Regions from separate parts of the Paenibacillus sp. KACC 21273 genome, predicted to be linked through region 1. Evidence: predicted binding sites of a transcription regulator. Region 1 holds the regulator's gene; each other region holds the start of a gene.

Region 1 (7,597 bases):
TTTTGGTGTGTTTACAATTATTCATCTATATATAGTATATCATACGTGTTTTTTGATTTCTAATACCGCTACTTTTAGATACCAGAGTAGCGGTATTTTCATTTATCTATTCCTTTCTTAGTATAATTTAAATCGGCTCTAACAAAACCCCTACCCTTTGTCGATAATGCCTTTATAATCTTGTCACATTTTGTCTTTATTTTAGATAATGCACAAAATGTAAACGTTATATTATTTTGAAAATGACTAGTATGGAGGTTAGATAATGCGCCTATGGTTTAAGTATCCCCCTATTTTGTTGGCAGTAGCTCTTTTTATGTTTATGGCAGGTTGTTCTGCAACTTCATCTGTAAGTCCTAATTCCTCAACTTCTACTGCATCTACTTCCACTACTACTGAAGCAACACCCACAACTACGACTAACACAACTACAACAGGAAAAGTCACTATTGGAGTATCTATCCCAGATATGAATGACCGTTTTATCAGTTATGTAGCAGCCGGCATGGAAAGTTATGCCAAAAAACATCCTGATGTGAATGTGATTTATGCTGATGCCAAAAATGATGCTTCTACTCAACTTCAACAAATCAAAGAATTTATTGCGCAAGATGTCAGAGCTATTGCTTTTCTACCGATGGACCCCTCGATTTCAAAAACGATTGTTGATCTAGCCAATCAAGCGAATATCCCGATTGTAGCCGTCAATCGTACTTTCAAAGAATTAGATACTCTCACTTCTTATGTAGGTTCAGATTCATTAACCGCTGGTAAGCTTCAAATGAATGAAGTCGCCAAACTTTTGGGCGGAAAAGGTAATATTGCTATTATGGATGGCGATATGGGTAGTGATGCACAGGTTAACCGCACCCAGGGAAATAAAGACGTTATCGCTAAATATCCTAATATGAAAATTGTTTTTGAAGAAACAGCGAATTATGATCGCGCTAAAAGTATGGCACTAATGGCCAAATGGTTAGCATCCGGTCAACAAATTGATGCGGTTGTTGCCAATAATGATGAAATGATTATTGGGGCTATTCTTGCAACTCAAATGGATGGAAAAGATCAAAATATTGTATTTGCAGGTGTAGATGGTACGATGGATGCTTTGAATTTTATGAAAGCTAATAAATTAAAAGTTACCGTTTTTCAAAATGCATCAGCTCAAGGTAGTCAAGGTCTTCAAACAGCAATAGAAGCTGCTAATGGTAAACAAGTTCCTAAAGAAATCAGCATTCCTTATGAACTGATTACCCCAGCTAATGAAGAAAAGTATATAGCGAAATGGAAATAAGTATATATGAAGGAGTGGTCTGCGATGCGTCTATCTATCCTGCATAAGCTTTTAGCTGGATTTCTTGCCATTGCTCTTATTGCTGGCTGTGCGGGAGTGATCTATATTATGTCTCTTCAACAAATTCAGCAATCGATGAGTACAATTTTGGATCGTTATGTCACTCTAAAATCACAAGCAGATAATTTAAAATTTTATGCTACTACTCAAAATGGATATATGCAGACCTATATGCTGAGTCGCGATTCGTACTATGGTTCTCAATTATTAAGTACGAATGATCAGACGACCAAACTTTTGAATGAGATGAAAAGCTTAGTCGTCTCCAAAGAAGATACCGCTCAATTAGATTATATGCTGAAAATGAACGAGTATTACAAAACCCACGCCCAAGAACTGTTCAACCTGCCTCCTGCTCAAGTGGATCAATCTTATCTTGATGTGATTACCAGTGTTATTCCTGTAGGAAGTATTATTGTTAAGTTTGCTCAACAATTTTCGGATCAACAAGATGCTTTGATGACGGCTGCCAAAGATGAAAATACACAAAAAATAGCACATGTTCGCCAGCTAGCTATCGCAATCAGCATCATTAACTTCGCATTAGCGATTATTATTGGCATCTTTATTTCACGTCTTATCTCCAAACCATTACAAAAATTAAGTAAAGCAGCCAAATCTATTTCTACAGGGGATCTCAATATTGAAGATGTAAATGTTAAGCAAAAAGATGAATTAGGGGAGTTAGCTATTTCCTTTAATAGTATGAAAAATAACTTGCGTCATCTTGTTCATGAAATTAATGATAATGCTTCACAGGTTATTACAATTTCTAAAGATGTTGCTAGTGGTACGTCTGAAACAGGTAAAGCTGCTGAACACGTTGCAGACATTATGTCTGATCTATCTAGCAGTACACAGGATCAAGTTAAAATTGTAGAAGGTGGATTACAAACTGTCTATGATGTTAATAAGGATATTCAGCAGATTGATCAAAGTAGCCAGCAAGCGATGAGCGTTGCGCAACAAGCACAAAGTCAAGCGCTACTCGGTAATCAAGAAATAGTACATGTTATGAACCAAATGGATCAAATTCATCAACGTATGAGTAAATTGGAAGTGATTATTTCTTCGTTAAACAAACGCTCTGGAGAAATTGAAGAAATCAATAATGCAATTTCTTCGATTGCAGCTCAGACGGGTCTTCTTTCTCTCAATGCAGCAATTGAAGCTGCACGTGCAGGTGAACACGGACGTGGATTTGCTGTAGTTACTTCCGAAATCCGTAAACTTTCTAACGAAACCAATGAATCCGTAGATCGGGTGAGAGCACTTGTCAATGCTATTCAAAGTGAAACAAAAGGTGCTACCAAATCGGTGGAAAACATGGTTAAAGAAGTAAGTCAAGGTATTGCTGCGGCTCATTCTGTAGGTAATTTGTTTAATACCATTAAATCTCTAACCGATCATACCACTTCTGAAATTAAAGAAGTGACTGATTCTATCCATCATTTATCGGAACATTCACAGAAGATTGTCAAATCTATGGAAAATATCTCAAGCTTGACCGATCATGTTGCTTCTAACACTGAAAGCGTAAGTGCAGCTACAGAAGAACAATTAGCTTTCTTGGAAGAAAGTACAGCTCATACCGCTACACTTCATTCTATGGCTGAGAAATTACAAAATACGGTACTGCAATTCCGTTTATAATCTATGCTTAATTAACAAAAAAGCATGATCTTTGGATTCAGTATATGAATTCCTTAGATCATGCTTTTTTATATGGTTTGAGCTTGATGATGTTATTCTTGCCCTGTTCCTTTTAAAGTTGCAGGCAATTCCATAGGTCCACCTAATTTGGTTCCATCACGGAAATTGTAGAAAAGATAATAATAACGTTCATTCAGTTTGGCAAAAACTTGCCATGCATATTTTCCATTATATGAGCCAGGTACAATTCGTACAGCTTCTGCTCCAGGCAAATCTTTTTGCAAAAGATCGGTGGCGGCTTGATAGGATACTGTACCTGCTGTTTTCTCAACATGCACTGCATTAGCTCCTTCTGCTACCGAACCGTCTATATTAAATTTGACCCAGACCATTAGATCTTCTTGTGCTGTATTTTTACCTTCTACAACCCAATACGTTGAACTATCTGTCCAGACGGAATTGAACGTACGCGTCACAGATACAATATCCGCTTTTTCCTGTGCGCTGTTAATAGCCAGTTGTTCTTTACTCCATGGCTTTGCCATTACATGCACATAAAATTGATTTACACCTAAAATCAGCAATCCTACTACAACGATAATGATTGCAATCCACTTGCCACTTCCCAAATTTCGCAAAACACGCCATCCTTTCCTGTCGACTTCCAGTTAGCGTTTAAGCAAACCTTCAAAAGCACTTTGGGCTTCATGACGAATTTTTTCTTCATCCAATGTTAATGATATACCGTCTTTGATCAATTGCTTACCGTCTACCCAGACATGCAATACATCTTTAGCAGATGCAGAATAGATTGTATGTGAAATAAAATCAGTACGTGGTAAGAAATGCGGTTGATCTACATTAAGTGCTGTAATATCAGCTTTCATTCCTACAGCGAATGTACCTACATCATTCAAAAATACAGATCTTGCACCGTATTCAGTACCCATTTTCAATGCTTCTAATGCAGGCACAGCTGTTGGATCGCCGGATACTCCTTTATGAATAAGAGCAGCCAAACGCATTTCTTCAAACATATCCAGATTGTTATTACTTGCCGGGCCATCTGTTCCCAAAGACACAACAACGCCTGCACGCAACAGATCAGGTACACGTGCTACACCACTTGCTAATTTGAGGTTACTACCCGGGTTATGAGAAATCGCTACTTTATTCTCAGCAAGCACTTCGATCTCTTCATCATTCAAATGAACAGCATGCGCTAACAATGCTGGACGAGTGAAAAATCCTAATTTCTCCAAATGAGCTACAGGACGTAATCCATAATCTGTAACGTTTAATTGAACTTCTGCTAGTGTCTCAGACATATGTGTATGCAGCGGCAAATCCAAATCATGAGCTGCTTGTACAAATTGTTCGATGTATGCAGGTGGACAAGTATACGGTGCATGTGGAGACATCATCGTTGTAATACGTCCATTCGCTTGACCATGCCAATCACGTGCAAAGTCGATTGATTGTTTTAGCTTTTGCTTTTGTTCTTCTTCTGAACACAAGCCGATTACACCACGCATCAATACTGCACGCATACCCGATTGTTCTACCACTTCGGCTACACGTTCTGAGCGATCATACATATCGAGGAATGTAGTTGTACCGCCTTTTAACATTTCTAATACAGACAGAGCAGTTCCCCAGTACACATCGTCACTTGTAAATTTCGCTTCCATCGGCCACATTTTTTCTTGTAACCATACTTGTAGAGCAAGATCATCTCCATATCCACGTAACAACGACATCGCTGCATGACCATGACTGTTGACTAGACCCGGAATAAAGAACAAATGATTGCCATCCACTACGGTTGTGTCTTCTTCGATCACAGGTTCTTCTTCTCCAAGATACGTAATCCATCCATCTTCAATCACCATATGTCCAAAAAGCATTGATTTCTCTTCGCTCATTACAGCAAACATACCGTTTTTGATGACCCATTTGTTCGAGGTGTTATTCATTAGTTTCATGTTCCTTTCCATCTTCCAGATAATAGGCAAGGCTTAATAAATCCGTTGTAAAATCAGCAGTATGCACACGAATATGCGGTGGAGCTTTCAAAATAATCGGTGCAAAGTTCAAAATAGCCTCGACCCCTGCTTCAATTAACTGATCTGCTACACGCTGTGCTTCAACATTAGGCACTGTAACAATTCCGATACGAATACTTCTCGCTTTGACTGTAATTCCAAGTTCATCAATAGGCTGTACGACTAATGTATTGATTAAAGAGCCTACTTTCGAATCGTTGGAATCAAACACAGCTACGATTTTCATTGTTTCTTTTAGATACATATTATAGTTAGAAAGGGCATGCCCTAGATTACCAGCGCCTACAAGTGCCACATTGATTTGTTGATCTAATTTTAAAATATGACGTATTTTCTCAATCAAATACGATACATCATAACCGATCCCTTTACGTCCAAAATCTCCAAAATAAGCTAAATCTTTGCGAATTTGTGCTGGATTCAAGTCTAATTTTTGTCCCAGTTCTTGCGAAGACACTGTAGGAACTTCACGTGTGTGAAGTTCGTTCAGATATCTAAGGTATACAGGTAGTCTTCGCACGACTGCTTCTGATATTTTGTCGGATTTCATGCTTGCTCCCCCTCTTGATTTACAGTTTCCTTTTCAGGTTCGGCCTGGCTAAGCCATTCTGTAATACGGGGTACCATCTGCTCTGTCGGCATATGTTCCATTTTGGGACCGGGCAATGAATATAGAAAATGCTTGCCATAATAGGACTCGATCACACGAGTGTCATAGACAATAACGATTCCCCGATCACTAGATGTCCGTACTAATCTACCAAAACCTTGTTTGAAACGGATAACTGCTTGCGGTACAGATAATTTCATAAATGGATTTTTCTTTTCTTTTTTCAGCCGTTCACTTTTGGCTTCAAGCAGTGGATGATTAGGCGGTTGAAAAGGTAAACGTACGATCGCCAGACAGGTTAACGCTTCGCCTGGAATATCGACCCCTTCCCAGAAGCTACTTGTACCCAGTAACACCGAAGCGGAACGCTCTTGGAATCTTCGAGTGAGCTTGGTACGACTTCCTCCATCGACCCCTTGTCCAAATACTGCAATATCGCTATGTGATAACTTCTCTTTCAATGGCTCATACACCTGCTTGAGCATCCGATAAGAGGTAAATAACACCATCATTCGTCCATTGGTCGCTTTGGCAGTCTCCGCTAATGAGTTCGCTAACGTATCTACAAAGAACGCATCACCAACACTGCCTTTGACACTTGGAAAATCGCGCGGAATTAACAACAGCGATTGCTCACGATAATTGAAAGGTGAAGATAACTGTTCAGTCATCAATCGACCTTCTTTTTCCGCTTCTACAAGCCCTAACTGTTCAATCATATATTGAAATTTCTTTTCTATTGATAAAGTAGCTGATGTCAAAATAATACTTTTCTTTTTATCAAAAAAGTACTCTTTCAATTGCTTGCTCACATCAACCGGTACAGCATACATCTGTAAAGACTTGCTACGGTAATTCCCATTAGCTTCATACCAGTAGACTGTATCTGTACTTTCCAGCTTCACAAATTGACGCAGATCATCTCGTACCACTGTTAAGTCTTTGAATAGACCCGACACATCTGTTACCAGACTATCTGTGCCTAACTGCTCATCGCTGTCTTTGATCTGATTCATCACTTGCTCGCCTTTACGAATCAACTGACTAAGGCCGATATGAATCTGATTCTCAAGCTCTGTAATCACATTCCATTCGGTCGGTTGCTTTTCCGGTAAAAGTCGAAGCGTGAACTGCCCGGCTTCACCAGGAGCGGCATCACTACGCTGAGGTAACAAAGCAAATAGTAACTCACTTAATTTATCCCAGTTTTCTTTGACATCTACAATTTCAGGATATAGATTATCAATCGCTATCGCCCAATCCATACCACGTTCATTGCCAGAAGAACCTAATTGTTGACGCAAAATCGCTAACTGACCATTTTTGCTGTCTTTGAACAATCTTAACAGTGGATGAACCAATGTGAAATATTTCATATGCATACCCAAGTGCTTACCTGCAACATCTTCTAGATGATGTGCTTCATCAATAACCAAGCGATCATAAGCAGGTAACAATTGATGCCCTGCTTTGACATCGGTAAATAATTTCGAGTGATTGGTAATGACTACATCTGCTGTACCTGCTTCATGCTTCGCACGATGGTAAAAACATTTGCGGAACCATGGACATGCACGACCCAGACAAGAATCGGTATCACTGGCTACCGTTTCCCAGAAGTCAGCACCACGATTACCCATATTGAGTTCTTCATCATCGCCAGTTTCTGTCGCATTTAACCAGACAATCATTTGAGCTGCAATCAATACATCTTCTTTAGGGCTTTGAAATTCTTTTGTATTTATTTTATGCTCAAATTTGCGCAGACACAAATAATGCTGGCGTCCTTTGAATACGGCAGCACGAAATGCAAATGGAACAACTTGAGTCAATAATGGAATATCGCGTTCTCGCAACTGTTCTTGCAAGTTAATCGTATGCGTACTTACCATGACACGATCGTTTTCTTTG
Region 2 (7,597 bases), 1.4 Mb from region 1:
TCAGCATTGTGTCGTAACGTTTGTTCAGCAAGGTTGCGATATTCAAGATGTTCATCTATTAAAGATTTCAAATGAATATTTTCAACTTCTAATTCCTGGTAACGTATACTCCACTTGCTCCGGTTATTCATTTTTACGCTCCTGATCAATCAGTATGAGATTCACGTTCTCTCTCTATTACCCAATATCAACCTTAATATATTACATATTTATAAATATATAATATTTTTCCATTTGTAATACTTATTTATAAATATTTTTGCAAGTATATTTTCGATTGTCCTTTGATCGGAATATCTTTTATTTCTCCAAAGATCACATATCCATATTTCATATAAAAATGCGGAGCTTGCCAGCTCATCGTCGTCAATTCACTTATGGTAGCGCCCTGTTGTCTTGCTTGATCTTCAATCGCTTGTAACAACTTCGCTCCAACGCCCTGACCTCTATGTGCAGGATCAACCGCCAGATATCGAATATAGAGTAACCCCCATGCCATAGCCCCTGTCACTCCACCGATGTATTGTTCCCCTTCATAAGCAGCCAGTGAGAAAGAAATACTTTCATAATCAGGGATATGAAGATCATTATTCATATTGTGCTGATCTAAAAATACTCCAATCTGCGGTACATTGTGATCTAGGGATAATTCTTGAATATGCAAAAACATCACCTGCTCTTTCGGAGATTGTAGTGGAACAAATCTTAGATTATATTCGTTAAAAGTGTAAGTATACAGTAATTTTTCTAATTATGTATTTAAAACAATCGACTTATAATAAACATATTATAAAGAACCTTTATAACGTTTTTGTAAATAACTCTTTTTTCCATTGGGACAGATCCATAGATTCAATATATGTAAAATAAATAAAAGAGGAGGAACATACATGTTTAAGAAAGCTATATTATTAACAATGATTTTGTTGTTAATACCTATATCAGCATTTGCGTCTTCAATACCTTCTAGCATCGAAGGAGCTATTAAAGAGGATTTAAAAAATCAAAAGACTGAGCTAGATATACTTATAAAAAACTCTAAAAACAATAGTATCGTAAATAAGGGAACAGACCAAAAGACAGAATTAGGTGATGGATATTCTGTCTATATGATTAATACGGCTAACCATGTGAAAAATGATGTTTATAATAAATCATCGTCATTAGATAATTTTTTACAATTTAATGGATATTTATTTGTAATTGAAAGTAATAATAGAAGCAAGGCTATTGCTTTTGCAGATCGTGCACCTGATTATAATGAAATTACTCAATTTTCTACAGATACTGATTTTGCTAATCAAATTAAAAAAGCTAAAAGCTTAATTGGTTATAATAAAGATAGTAAAGTTTTGTACGATGGAGCTAATCAGATCGTTGCACTAGTTACTAAAAAAGATACCGTAGAAAAAGTAGCTCTTTTAAAAGATAGTATGCTTAATAATATGAATGCTTTTGATGTCTTTAACTCTGAGGAGTTTATTGCAAAGATTATTTCATCGCAAGAACAAAGATCAAAAATAGCTGCTATATCTAATGAACCAGTTTCAGGTGGAGGAGTCACAAATCTACCTATAAACAATGAAAGTTCCTTGAGAATCAAACCAGTGATCGTGGTTACTTCTATTTTTCTATTAGGTTTTATTGTATTTTATTTTAATAAAAAATGAAGTTTTTCATTTAAGATTTTGTATGAGTAAATTTAATATTTGAAAATCAAAAAAAGGTCTTCCGTTATAGGAAGACCTTTACTTTCATGACTATTAATGAGCTTGATCGCTATGTTGTAAAGGTAATGCTGATGTAGCCGATACTGCTGGCATCGTTGAAACAGTAGATTCGTTATGTTGAGCATGTCCTGAACCGGCAGGTGTTAGTTGATTTTCTTTTTTGATATAGGCTGTGAAATAAATTCCTGCTACGAACACTGCTCCACCGGTTAGATTACCTAGCCATACCGGAATAAAGTTCATAAAATACATATCCCAAGAATAATACCCTGCAAAGATTGCGGCTGGAATCAAAAACATATTAGCGACAACGTGCTGAAATCCGATAGCGACAAATGCCATCGTTGGGAACCAAATTCCGAGTATTTTACCACTGATACTATCTGCGCTATAGGATAACCAGACCGCCAGAGCCACCAACCAGTTACAACCGATCCCGGATAAGAACATTTGTGCAAAGCTTCCTTCTAACTTGTGCCCTGCCATTTCTACCGTTTTGGTTAAGTAAGGACCTGTCTCGGTTAACCCTACTACATGCCCGAAGAAGTAAGCGACAAATAAAGCACCTAATAGATTGGCTACTGTGATAGCTAGTAAATTACGGGCAACTTCTATCGTACTGATCCGCTTCGCCATCCGTGCTAATGGAACAGCCATCATATTACCGGTTAACAATTCTCCACCAGCCACAAGTACCAGAATCAATCCTACAGGGAACAATGCCGCCCCGATAAAGTTAGCAAAGCTTCCCCAGGATTCAGGTGTATTGGCGATCACTCGAATATCTAACAAAAATCCTAATGCAATAAAAGCCCCACCCAAAAAGCCAAGTACTAACATCTGTATCCATGTCGACTTGGCTTTGATAATTCCAGTCTCAATCGTATTCATTGCAATCTGTTGTGGTTTGTAATAAGCCATGTGTTGCATCCCCCTTATAAGCATCTATTTCCGCATAATTAAATTACCTTTTCATATTTCAATTTTAATACAACTACTTTGTGAAAAAAGTAACAAATATCACTTTATCAAAATTTTTGTGAAATTAAGCACAAAAGCCTGCACAGTGGGGGAACTGTACAGGCTTTGTTTAGGGGTAGACTTTTATAATGATAAATAGGAGCTTGCCATGATACACATTTACTTTGTTCTTATTTAATTAAGCGTGAACTTCTTGTTGCGTCTGAATTGGTGCTAATGCTTGCAACCCTACTGTATTCAAGTAGTTCCACGGTTTGTTGTAATGTGGTTGGAAGAAGAAGTCGATAAAGGCTAATTGATCAACTGTCATTTGGTTTTGGATACAGACAGAGATCGTATTGATCGATTGAGTTAAGTCAACTTTAGACATTAATTGTGCACCTAAGATACGGCGTGTTTCTTTTTCAAAGACCACTTTCAAGGTCACTGTCTCATGTGTCGGCATAAATTCTGGACGGTAGTGATCGTGCATGGTGCTTGTTTCTACATTCAAGCCTGCTTCACGAGCGGCTGTCTCGGTCATCCCTGTACCAGCAATATTATCTTCGTAAATTTTGATACCAGATGTTCCTTGGGTTCCCATATATTCATTGGTCGGTTGCACTAGATTACGAGCAACCAGTGTACCCATACGTACTGCATTGGTAGCTAAAGGAATATAGGCGTGTTTGCCTGTTGGATTGTAGAAGATCGCACAGCTATCTCCCGCAGCGAATACATCTTTTTTGCTTGTTTGCATATATTTATCGACCAAGATTGCACCATTGACTAACATATCGACTTGTCCTTTAAGCAATTCAGTATTCGGACGGAATCCGATACATAAGATCACCATATCTGCTTGATGTGTCGCTTTGTCAGTAACGACTGTTGTGACTTTACCATCTTCACCTGTGAATTTTACCACTTTCTCAGATAGCGCAAATTCAATGCCATGTTCTTGCAAAGACTCTTCGGTACGATCTGTAAATTCAGGGTCAAGATATTTGCTCAAAATACGTTCTTCAGCATCGATCAAAGTAACTTGTTTACCATTCATTTGGAATGCTTCTACCAGTTCAACACCGATATAACCTGCACCGACAACAACGATATTTTTAGCATGTTGTGCTTTTTCGATAATCGTATTCGAGTGGTTATAGTTTTTGCAAAGTAAAATGTTATCCAGTTCGATCCCTTCAAATTTAGGAACGATCGGCCAAGAACCAGTAGTCATAATTAATTTGTCATACGTATCTGTAAGTTCGATACCTGTAGTCAGGTCACGAGCTTTCAATGTTTTGTTATCTGTATCTATCGCTGTCACTTCATGCAACATTTTAGTGGTTACTCCTAGAGCAGCTAATTGATCTGGAGAAGAGTAAAATAATCCGTCTGGATCATTAACAACGCCACCTACATATAACGCGATCCCGCAAGATAGAAATGAGATATTATCGTTACGTTCATACACAGTGATCTCAGCATCCGGGTATAATTTAGCGGTATTAACAACAGCGGCAGTTCCTGCGTGAGTACATCCTATAACAGCTACTTTCATGGTTTCTTCCTCCTGATAAATCTGTATTTTTATTATTGTAAATTCTTCTTATCCAATGGTGTACAGTCTGTGCTAACTATCCGACAAGTCACATTCAGGTGAATTAAGATGTTAGGAGTAAGAGAAGTGTGTGGTTTCTCTATCTGTCCATCTTCTAGCTGACTGTTCTATTTTTTAATATGGTCTTTTTTCGTTTTGTTTAAGTTGTGAATTAATTCACCTTGTATTGCTATTATATTGTGATTTTTATCACATTACAAGAGGTTTACGATAAGTTCGCAATTTGTTCATATTTTTACAAAGTTTTATAAAGTTATATACAGATATGTTTCTAGTGCATCATTTTTGATTATCGGGTTTATTTGCTATACATTGGTTATGTTATAGTGAGAACAAATTAGATATAGAGGTGGTTAGTAATATGAGTGCACAATCAAGCAATATCTTGCGTGGTTTGAAAGCTTTATCTGGCCCTTTCCCTACATGGGATACTCAATCTCTACCGGATCGTCCGACAGATCTCTTTTTAGATTGGATGAAATTAGCTATTGAAATGAAGGTTAAAGAACCGCATGCGATGACTATTTCTACTGTCGATTCGGATGGTTTTCCAGATGCACGTGTATTGATTATTAAAGAAGCTAAAGACGATTCTTTTTATTTTGCTACTGGATTGGAAAGTCAGAAAGGTCAACATATCCAGCATAATCCGAAGGTAGCACTAACATTCTACTGGCCGGAGTTAGGTAGACAGATTCGTATTCGAGGTATAGCGGAAGATATGGGACTTGAAGCAGGAGCTATCGATCTGAGAAGACGTTCCCCTATCGCACGTGCTGTTGCAATGACAGAACGCCAGAGCCAACCTTTAGCAAGCGAAGAAGAATTGGAAAGTTCGGTTGCTATGCAAGAGCAAAAGATCGAACAAGATCCTGATGTCGTGACACCGAACTGGCGACTATTTGCTGTTCATGCTCAAGAGATCGAATTCTGGCAAGCCGATCCTGATCGCAAACATACACGTTATCAGTATATTCTCCATGATGGGCAATGGACACATCAACAATTGTGGCCGTAAACAGATCGTAGATATTATTTTGCAAATTCGTCTTTCGATCATTTTCTAGTGTAAAAGCAAAATCATTTTTATACGATTTTGCTTTTTTATTTTGCACAAAAAATCGGCAGTTCTCTCCTATAGAAGAAAACTACCGATTCGGGATATCTACGATTATTTTATATTAGTTGTGTGCTATACGCATAGCATGTTGATGACGAACTTCGCTCACTTGTTGTTCTTTTTGTACCGCTTCAGCAATATGACCTTCCAGCGCATAAGGCAGACACAAAGGCACTCCACTGCGCGGATCTGTGACGATATCCGCTTCGATACCAAATACGTTACGAAGCACATCACAAGAAACCACTTCTACTGGTGTTCCTTCTGCTACCGCTTTACCATTTTTGATCGCGATCATATGATGAGCATAACGAGAAGCATGGTTCAGATCATGCACAACCATCACAATGGTACGTTGAGAGTCAGCATTCAGCTTTTCTAACAATTGCAGTACTTCTAATTGATGCGCCATATCTAAAAAGGTCGTCGGCTCATCCAAAAATAAAATCTCGGTATCTTGTGCAAGTGCCATTGCAATCCAGGCACGTTGACGCTGACCACCGGATAGCTGATCGATAGGACGATCATAGAAATCGACCATACCGGTCGCTTCGATAGCCCATTCCACCATCGCTTTATCTTCTGCTTTCATCGAACCGAATCCTTTTTGATAAGGAAAACGTCCATACGAGACCAATTCAGTGACAGTTAATCCTTCAGGTGCTGTCGGATTCTGAGGCAAAATGGCTAATTGCTTGGCAATTTCACGAGTAGATTGTTTGTGGATCGATTTGCCGTCCAGTAATACTGCTCCCGATTTGGGTTGCATAATACGTGCCATCGTTTTCAGTATCGTTGATTTGCCTGAACCATTGGCTCCGACTAATGCTGTAATCTGTCCTTGAGGAATCTGTACACTCAAGTCTTGTACAATCAAACGATCTTCATATGCAATATCAAGCTTAGACGTCATTAAACGAACCATTGTTATCCACCCTTTTCAGTGAACCCGATGTATGATACACCTGACTCCACTCTGTATTTTCAATCTTATATTGAACGATTACCATTCATCATTAACAACAGCGACACAACTTGTTCATTTTATATTTTGCTTGGGAGTACTGCGCCTATCATTTACTGTTATGCTTTGGAACGTGCTAATAAGTATAAGAAGTATGGTGCACCAATAATAGCAACCATCACCCCTGCGGGAATTTCAGAATTTTGCAATAGTGATCGACCGACCATATCTGCTGTTAGCAACAGTACAGCGCCGATCAATGCAGATACTGGAATCACATGCTCATAACGAGGCCCTACCAGACGACGAGCAATATGCGGACCAAGTAGACCGATAAATCCAATCCCTCCACTCACTGCTACACAAGCGGCGCTAATCGCTACCGCAACGACTAACAATATCATTCTTTGTATATTCAGATGGGAGCCCAGCCCTGTAGCTGTCGCATCTCCCAAAGAGAACACATCCAATTGTCTTGCTTTCCACAACGCTATCGGAATAAGTACGATTAACCATGGTAATAAAGCAATCACGAATTTCCAGCTACTGCCCCAGATACTTCCGGCTTGCCATGTAGCAATAAAGTTAAATTCATTCGGATCTAATCGAATCGTAAGTACGATCATTAATGCATTAATTCCTGCGGCAAGTGCTATCCCTGATAAGACCAGACGTGCAGACGATATTCCTTTATGACGTTTGTATGCCATCAGATAAATAATAATCGCCGCTGCAAAGGCTCCGATTAATGCTAGAAAAGGCAATAACATCGGTGAAGTAGATTCACGTTGCGGATTCGTCACTACATATAATACGACCGCTAATCCTGCTCCCGAGTTAATACCAAGAATCCCCGGATCGGCGAGTCCATTGCGAGATACCCCTTGCAGAATAGCTCCTGCTATCGCCAGGCCAATTCCTACTAACAAAGCAATCACAATTCGGGGCAATCGAAATTCAAATAAAATCAAATGTTGCTTCGGTGTTCCGCCTCCAAATAAAGTACTTAATACTTCCAGTGGAGACATTTTACTAAATCCTGTATTCATGCTTAGCAACAAAACGCCAAAAGCGATCAGTGCTAACACAATTAATGTAATGGTTGTGCGTATCGTACGCTTCCGGTGAAACATCGCTTGATTCACAGATTATCCCTCACTTTCTTCCGAATAATATAGAAGAAGTAAGGCACACCGATCACA
Region 3 (7,597 bases), 2.4 Mb from region 1:
ACACAGTAGCACTTGCGGATGATTAGCAATCGCTCTAGCAATTCCGACACGCTGTTTCTGTCCACCACTGAGCTGTGCAGGATAATCACTGCCTTTATCCAATAAACCTACCAGTTCCAGACATTCGTACACACGTTGTTGCCTTTGCGACTTCGGTACGCCAGCAAGTTCAAGCGGAATTTCGATATTTTTGCTAACGGTTCGATTATGAACCAGATTGAATTGCTGAAATACCATACCAATCTGTTGTCTGGCTAGGCGCAATTGATGATCTGTCATTGTAGTTAAACGCTTACCGTTAACAGTAACTACACCTCGATCAGGACGTTCCAATACATTCATCATACGTAGCAATGTGGATTTTCCTGCTCCACTGCTTCCAATAATGCCATGAATCGTTCCACGTTCGATATGCAGACTCACCTCTTGCACTGCGGCATTACTGTTCCCCATCTTGCCAAAATATTTGCTCACGCTTTCCAGCGAAATCATCGTCGTCCCCTCCTCATCTCATAGCCGGTCCGATGAGAACTTTTGATTCAAAGTGTAATACAACTATAGAGAAGCTGTTATACTCGATACTTCTGCTATATTATAAGGAATGTTATATGCTGTGTCACTATTTTTCTCAATAAGATCATTAAATATTCATTTGTTCTCCTATTCTGCTTTATTTAGACAAAAAAACATCCTCTCTATACATAGAGAAGATGTTGGCATCGCTGTATTGAACAGATTTTATCGCTAGAGACATTTGTTGTAACTCTAGATATTATTGTTGCTGTTCTTGTTTTTGTAAAAATTCGCGCGTTTTGCGTAGATATTTCGGTGCATCCATTGGATCTTCAATCATCATTTCAATCAAGCATAACTTCTGATTCTGTTGTTGTTCTGCTTCTTGAATCGCTTGATCTAGTTGTTGATTGGTATGCACTTGCATTGTATACGCATCTCCGCCGAACGCTTCGATTAATTTGGTATAGTGCCATCTAGGAATATCATTGTATACTTGCTTATCAATATCTACTTTGACATTCAGATACTTTTCAATCGTATACCCTTTATTATTGAGGACGAAAATAATCGGTTTGCATCCTTGTTCTAACATTGAGCTGATCTCTTGAACGGTTAATTGTAATGAACCGTCTCCTGTAAATAACAACACCCGACGTTGAGGAGCTGCTATACATGCGCCAAACGCCGCTGGAGTAGCATAACCGATACTTTGCCAGCCTGCTTGCCCGATATACGTTGCTCCTTCTGGCAATTGAAGCTGAGAAATCCCATACGTAAATGTCCCCGTCTCTGCAATTACGATATCATTTGCCGCTAATAACTGTTGAAAACGCGGGTAGTAATTGCCTGCTTGTAACGGTTGGTCTTTGTCCGCAGATAATAACTGTTCTGTATCATATGGAAATTCTGTAATATTAATCTCTGCCTGACTTCTCCAATCCAGTTGAGCAAGCGCTTCTAGCATATCTTTTGCAACAATATTAGGATACACAGACTCGCCAATTTTGACTTGATCCGGTTGAATATTAATGACTTTTTGGAAATCCAATTCAGCTGTAAAATTGGCTGTATTGAGGTCTGACCAGATTAAGCCTGCCGCAATTACAAAATCTGCATTTTCTATCGTACTACGTACTTCTTCACTACCGAATGTGCCTCCATACATACCGATATAATGCGGATGCCGTTCATCGAATCCACTTTTCCCCATCATCATCGAAGCCGCAGGTATATTCAGATTCTCTGCTACTTGTTGTACCGATAATTGCAACTGGTAACGAAGAACAGGGCTATCAGATAATAAAACACCATTGTTAGAGGATTGGATTAACTGCTCTGCATGCTTTATGGCTGCTTGAAGTGAATTGGAATGAGTCGATGTTTGAAAAGAAGGCTCAATATGCGTTGTAATCGGTTCTAACACATGATCCAAAGCAACTACTAGATAGACCGGCTTCTTGGTTGTTTTCGCAGTATGAATAGCTTGAGGTATCTCGATCATTGCATTCTCTGGTGTGATCACTGCATTATACGCTGTAATCGGCTCATACGCTTGACGGAACACATCGTAATTGCCATCCAGTAAACTATGATGCATCAATTGATGATCTTGTTGTGCTTGAGATTTGGGAGCACCTACAATATGAATAATTGGTACACTTTCGCTGTAAGCACCAGCAATAGCATTACATGCGCTCATTTCTCCTACACCGAATGTAGTAATCAGTGCAGATAGACCTTTGATTCTAGCGTAACTATCTGCGGCATATCCAGCATTTAGCTCATTGCGTCCGGTGATAAATTCAAGCCCATCGTACTCTTCTAACGTATCTAACAAAGTAAAATTATAGTCACCAGGGATACCGAACACTTCGGTTAATCCTTCGCGCTTGAGACAATCTAACATATATTGACCTAACGTAATATTGGTTACTGACATTATATTTTCCTCCTGTGTATTGCTATTGATTACGCATAATTTACCGTTGTACTTTGGTCATATTCTAAGTCTTGCTCTAAAGACATTACCCTATTCTGAAAAAATGACTTCCATTTTCTGATAATTTCTTTGGATAGTTCTCTTTTTTCCTATAATAAGACACCAAAAAGAAGCCTCTATATGCTAGAGGCTTCTTTTGTTACTCATATGCTGATGACCGCATTAATAGTAGTACTGCACCCATACTTTGCCTGCTTCTACTTTGGTAGGAAATACTGTTACCTGTCCTTCGTCCGGTGCTTGTACACTTCCTGTTCGTAGATCAATCTGCCAATCATACAGCGGATCATACAAAATATGCCCGGATACGATTCCTTCTGCAATCGGCCCACCTTTGGGATGAGGGCTTTTATTTTCAAGGGCAAATACTTCTTCATTCGAGGTACGGAAAATTGCCAGCTCTACCTGTTGCAATTGTACAACTCGTCCGATCTGTGGCAAAAATTGATCGATTGAGCCGATTGGATAAAATGTGTGCGTAGTATTCATTATACTTTTTCTCCTTTAGACTTCCATTTTATGAAAAAGAGCTTCACGAGTAGCAGTATCGTTAATCACTTTTTGCCACGGATCTTCCACCTGAGCAAGCGCAAGATTCACACGTTCGATTAATTGCTGACGATTCTCTACATTGTTCACTACAGCTTCATAGATAGTAGGTAAGCCGATACGCTCTACCCATTCAGATGTTCTTTCTAAATATTTACCTGTTTCGCGGTAATACTGAATAATCGCTCCGCATAGATCGATCAATTCTTGATCCGTTTTGACTTTGCATAACGAATCTGCCAGACGAGCTTTGATTCCTCCGTTACCCCCGATAAAGATTTCCCAGCCCCCATCATTGCCGACAATACCGATATCTTTGGTACATGATTCTGCACAGTTACGAGGACAACCGTTAACTGCCATTTTGAATTTGGCAGGGAAATCCAAGCGTTCAAAACGACGTTCTAGATCTGCTCCCATGCCCATCGAATCCTGTGTACCAAAGCGGCAATATTGAGCGCCTACACATGTTTTGACTGTTCGTAATGATTTGGCATATGCATAACCAGAAGGCATATCTAATTCTTCCCACACTTTAGGCAAATCTTCTTTGACTACACCGATCAAGTCGATCCGTTGTCCTCCGGTCATTTTCACTGCTTGTACATTGTATTTGACCGATACATCAGCGATGCGTTTTAACTCTTCCGGTGTAGTGACTCCGCCATACATACGAGGAACCACTGTATACGTACCGTCTTTTTGAATATTAGCGTTCATCCGTTCATTGACAAAACGGGACGATTTCTCATCTTGATATTGTTCTGGATCAAGCATACCTAGATAGTAGTTGATCGCAGGACGACATTTTGAACAGCCTTCTGGTTGTTTCCACTCCAGTACATTCATGACTTCTTTGATCGTTTTGAGTCCTTTTGCTTGGATACCTGCTACGACTTCATCACGGCTAAGCGGTGTACAGCTACACATTCCTTGACTGGCTCCAATAGTCGCTCCATCACCTAAAACATACTGTAGAATCTGTTCTACAACCGGCTTACAACCACCACATGAACGACTAGCTCCTGTACATGCTTTGATCTCATCGACAGTAGTTAATCCTTTTTCTTGAATAGCACTTACAATATCAAGCTTGGTTACACCGTTACAACCACAGACAATTTCGCTATCTGCCATCGTATCGATCGACGATTTCTTTTTGCTATGATCGCATCCGCCTGTACCCATCAATTCTGCATATAATTCATCCGTCATCGGTGCGCTATCACGAATTAATTTTTGCAATGGAGCTGCATCTGTAATATCACCGAATAGAACAGCACCGACAATTGTCTGATCTTCTAAAATGATTTTTTTATACGTACGTTTCCAATCATCACGTGCTGTAATGACTGATTGGTGTTCATTTTCAATAAATACGCCTGCGGAAAATACATCGACACCTGAAATTTTGAGCTTGGTTGATACGATAGAACCTTCATACGGCTGGGTATCGATACCACATAAATGCTTCGCCAAAATCATACCTTGTTCAAATAAAGGCGCAACTAATCCATAACAGTTTTCTCTATGTTGTACACATTCACCGACCGCATAAATATGATCTACCGATGTCTGCAAATAGTCATTAACGATAATGCCCCGACCTGTCTTAATATCACTTTGTGTAGCTACAGCAATATTCGGCTTGATTCCGGCTGCCATCACTACGAATTGAGCAGGCAATGTTGTGCCATCTTTGAACAATAATTGTTCTACTCGCTCTCCACCTAGCAACTCTACAGTCTGGGTACCCATCAGGAATTTGATTCCTTGACGTTCTAATTCTTTGCGTAACATCGATGCGGCTACAGAATCGAGTTGACGTTCCATCAGATCATCCATCAAATGAACAACAGTAACATCCATTCCTAGACTAACTAATCCTTTAGCTGCTTCTAAGCCTAACAATCCTCCACCAATCACTGCGGCTTGCGGGTAATGTGCCGCGGCATCGATCATTTGATGACAATCCGCAATATCACGGAAACCGACAACCCCTTGCTTATCATGACCCGGTATAGGCAAAATAAACGATTGTGATCCTGTCGCGATAATCACTTTGTCATAAGGAACTGTCATGCCATTATCGGTATAGATCAGTTGTTGCTCAGCATCAATCCGAGTGACTGTTGTACCTGTGTGCAATGTGATTTGATTTTGCTCATACCATTCATGACTATTCAAAATAATATCGTCAATCGTCTGCGTACCTTCCAGTACATAAGACAACATAATCCGATTGTAGTTTGGATGTGGCTCGCTACCGAATACCGTAATATCGTATTGCCCGCCTAATTTGATAATTTGTTCTAACGTGGCAACCCCTGCCATCCCGTTACCGATTAGAATCAGTCGTTCTCTTGTTGTTGTCATATCAAAATCCCCCTTTTTTGAATACGTACCTGTATGTGGTTTATGCCATGAGTATGTTATATATAAAACAATCTTTAATATCTAAAATTTATTGGTTTGTATTCAGTATATCGGTCTTATACAGGAGATGTAGTGATTAAAATCACAAACTTTTCGAACATTCATATATCAAAAATACACACTTTTTATCAAATTGGTGCTTAGAATGGTTCATTTTAGTGAGAAAATACACTTATTTTACTTCTAGGATAGGCTTATAGTGCCATGTACCATTCAACTGACTATGACAAAATACAGATTAGCTAAGAAGATGAATCATATAAGCAATGGAGGGTTATTATGACAAAAACATTCAAATACAGGCTTGAACAACAAACAGCTTATAAACATAGCGGTGGTACAATGCGCGAAGTCTCGGTGACTGACTTTCCTGTATCTACAGCAATGACAGGTGTATCATTGCGACTAGCTCCAGGCACATTGAGAGAATTACACTGGCACACCAATGCTTCAGAATGGGGATATGTAGTCAGCGGAAGTTGTCGCACAACAGTTTTGCATCCTGATGGCACAACGTACATAGATAACTTTAACAGTGGAGATGTATGGTATTTTCCCAAAGGGTATGGGCATTAGATTCAAGGGATTGGAACAGAGGAATGTCATATTATACAGATTATGAACAATGGTACGTTTACCGAAAAACATACCTTTAGTATTACAGACTTTATTGCGCAGACTCCTATCGAGTTGGTTGCTCAAAATTTGGGCATTTCGATTGCAGAAGCACAGCAATTACCGACACAAGAGTCTTATTTCGCCTCTGGACCTGTACCGGATGATTCGACTCTGGATGCTACAGAACGTAGTACAACAGGGCTTACCAGTATGCATCGCTATCCACTTATGGCTCAAGATCCTAAGCGTGTTCCTGGTGGAGGTACAGAACGGGTAGCTTCGGCACGTCTATTCCCTATTTCTACAAATATGACAGGCGCTATTATCGAGATTCAACCGGGCGCTTTACGAGAAATGCACTGGCATCCCAATACCGATGAATGGCAATATTATATAAGTGGCACAGCACGAATGGCTATTTTTTTAGGAAAAGGAGAACTGATCGAAGATCAATTTGAAGCAGGCGATGTGGGTTATGTACCTGAAGGTGCAGGGCACTATATTTACAATAATGGAACAGAAGTCTGCCGAATCTTAGTCGGATTCAACAATGGACAACACGAGACGATAGATCTGACCAAATGGATCTCTAGTACACCGGATGATGTGCTAGCAACGAATCTGGAAATCAATCGTGAACAGGTAAACCAATTGCCGCAACGCCACTGGTTTATCGCTCCTGCTCCTTTACAGTAATCGATCATTATCGCTTTCTACCTCTACAATTTACAATTTTCTACCATATAGATCCTTACATGTGGATATTTATGCGGTGTATAGAAATAAGCTGATCGATAACATATATTGAGATTCACTTATGGATATTTACTGAAAGTGAATATCTAGCTAATGATCAATTTAATTTGTCCGAGAGCGACTGCACGTATACTATTTTGATAAAAAAGATCATGTGAATACACCCTAACCTACATGAAGAGATCCAATAATGGTATCTAGCGTAGAGTGTATAACATGATCTTTTTTATATTACAAGATAAGCTTGTTCATCATATCTTTGGTGATCTAATATTGTTTTACTGAAGCAAGACTACAGTAGCTTATATTCTTCGAACAAAAAATCACAGGTATGCTCATCGACTACTTGAATATTATTTTGGCGAAAAAGAGCTGCGGTTAGACCGGAACCAATGATTTTATTACCGCTAAATGTACCATCATAGACCATCTGACTTCCGCACGAAGGACTATTGGCTTTTAGCACTGCAACAGTAATTTGCGCTTGTTGCGCTTGCTCCAATGCTCTTTTGGCTCCTGCTTGAAACGATTGGGTTACATCTTCGCCTGAAATTGTGATCACTTTGGCATTGCCTAACCACACATCTTCGGCTGTTCCCCCTACAATCTCTGCTGGTTCGCGTGGTGTAGTCAGACCACCTAACACTTCAGGACAAAAAGCTACTGCTTTGCCTTGCTGAATCAGTTGATCTAACGGTCGTACGAGGTTGCTTCTTCCATCAT

Evidence for each region. The regulator Rex, encoded in region 1, represses fermentation and respiration genes when NADH is low (regulators of the CRP and FNR family bind a similar motif). The targets are predictions, from matches to a motif close to TTGTGAAATATTTCACAA.
Region 2: a site for Rex is predicted at 2,768-2,785, ahead of PQ460_RS02695 (formate/nitrite transporter family protein). Genes of this name have one in related genera too.
Region 3: a site for Rex is predicted at 5,571-5,588, ahead of nirB (nitrite reductase large subunit NirB). Genes of this name have one in related genera too.

What each region holds. Positions count from the first base shown of each region.
Region 1 is NZ_CP117876.1:2,031,483-2,039,079, reverse strand. Features, by position in the region: gene PQ460_RS09265 (sugar ABC transporter substrate-binding protein) at 266-1,297, shown strand; gene PQ460_RS09260 (methyl-accepting chemotaxis protein) at 1,322-3,010, shown strand; gene PQ460_RS09255 (cell wall elongation regulator TseB-like domain-containing protein) at 3,103-3,648, opposite strand; gene PQ460_RS09250 (amidohydrolase) at 3,679-4,986, opposite strand; gene PQ460_RS09245 (redox-sensing transcriptional repressor Rex) at 4,979-5,626, opposite strand; gene dinG (ATP-dependent DNA helicase DinG) at 5,623-7,597, opposite strand, start outside.
Region 2 is NZ_CP117876.1:595,530-603,126, reverse strand. Features, by position in the region: gene PQ460_RS02710 (sensor histidine kinase) at 1-131, opposite strand, end outside; gene PQ460_RS02705 (GNAT family N-acetyltransferase) at 248-670, opposite strand; gene PQ460_RS02700 (hypothetical protein) at 891-1,670, shown strand; gene PQ460_RS02695 (formate/nitrite transporter family protein) at 1,764-2,651, opposite strand; gene PQ460_RS02690 (FAD-dependent oxidoreductase) at 2,890-4,251, opposite strand; gene PQ460_RS02685 (pyridoxine/pyridoxamine 5'-phosphate oxidase) at 4,673-5,329, shown strand; gene PQ460_RS02680 (ABC transporter ATP-binding protein) at 5,493-6,356, opposite strand; gene PQ460_RS02675 (FecCD family ABC transporter permease) at 6,515-7,528, opposite strand; gene PQ460_RS02670 (FecCD family ABC transporter permease) at 7,537-7,597, opposite strand, start outside.
Region 3 is NZ_CP117876.1:4,461,459-4,469,055, forward strand. Features, by position in the region: gene PQ460_RS19525 (methionine ABC transporter ATP-binding protein) at 1-492, opposite strand, end outside; gene PQ460_RS19530 (alpha-keto acid decarboxylase family protein) at 773-2,455, opposite strand; gene nirD (nitrite reductase small subunit NirD) at 2,678-3,004, opposite strand; gene nirB (nitrite reductase large subunit NirB) at 3,020-5,440, opposite strand; gene PQ460_RS19545 (cupin domain-containing protein) at 5,780-6,076, shown strand; gene PQ460_RS19550 (cupin domain-containing protein) at 6,119-6,814, shown strand; gene PQ460_RS19555 (2-thiouracil desulfurase family protein) at 7,167-7,597, opposite strand, start outside.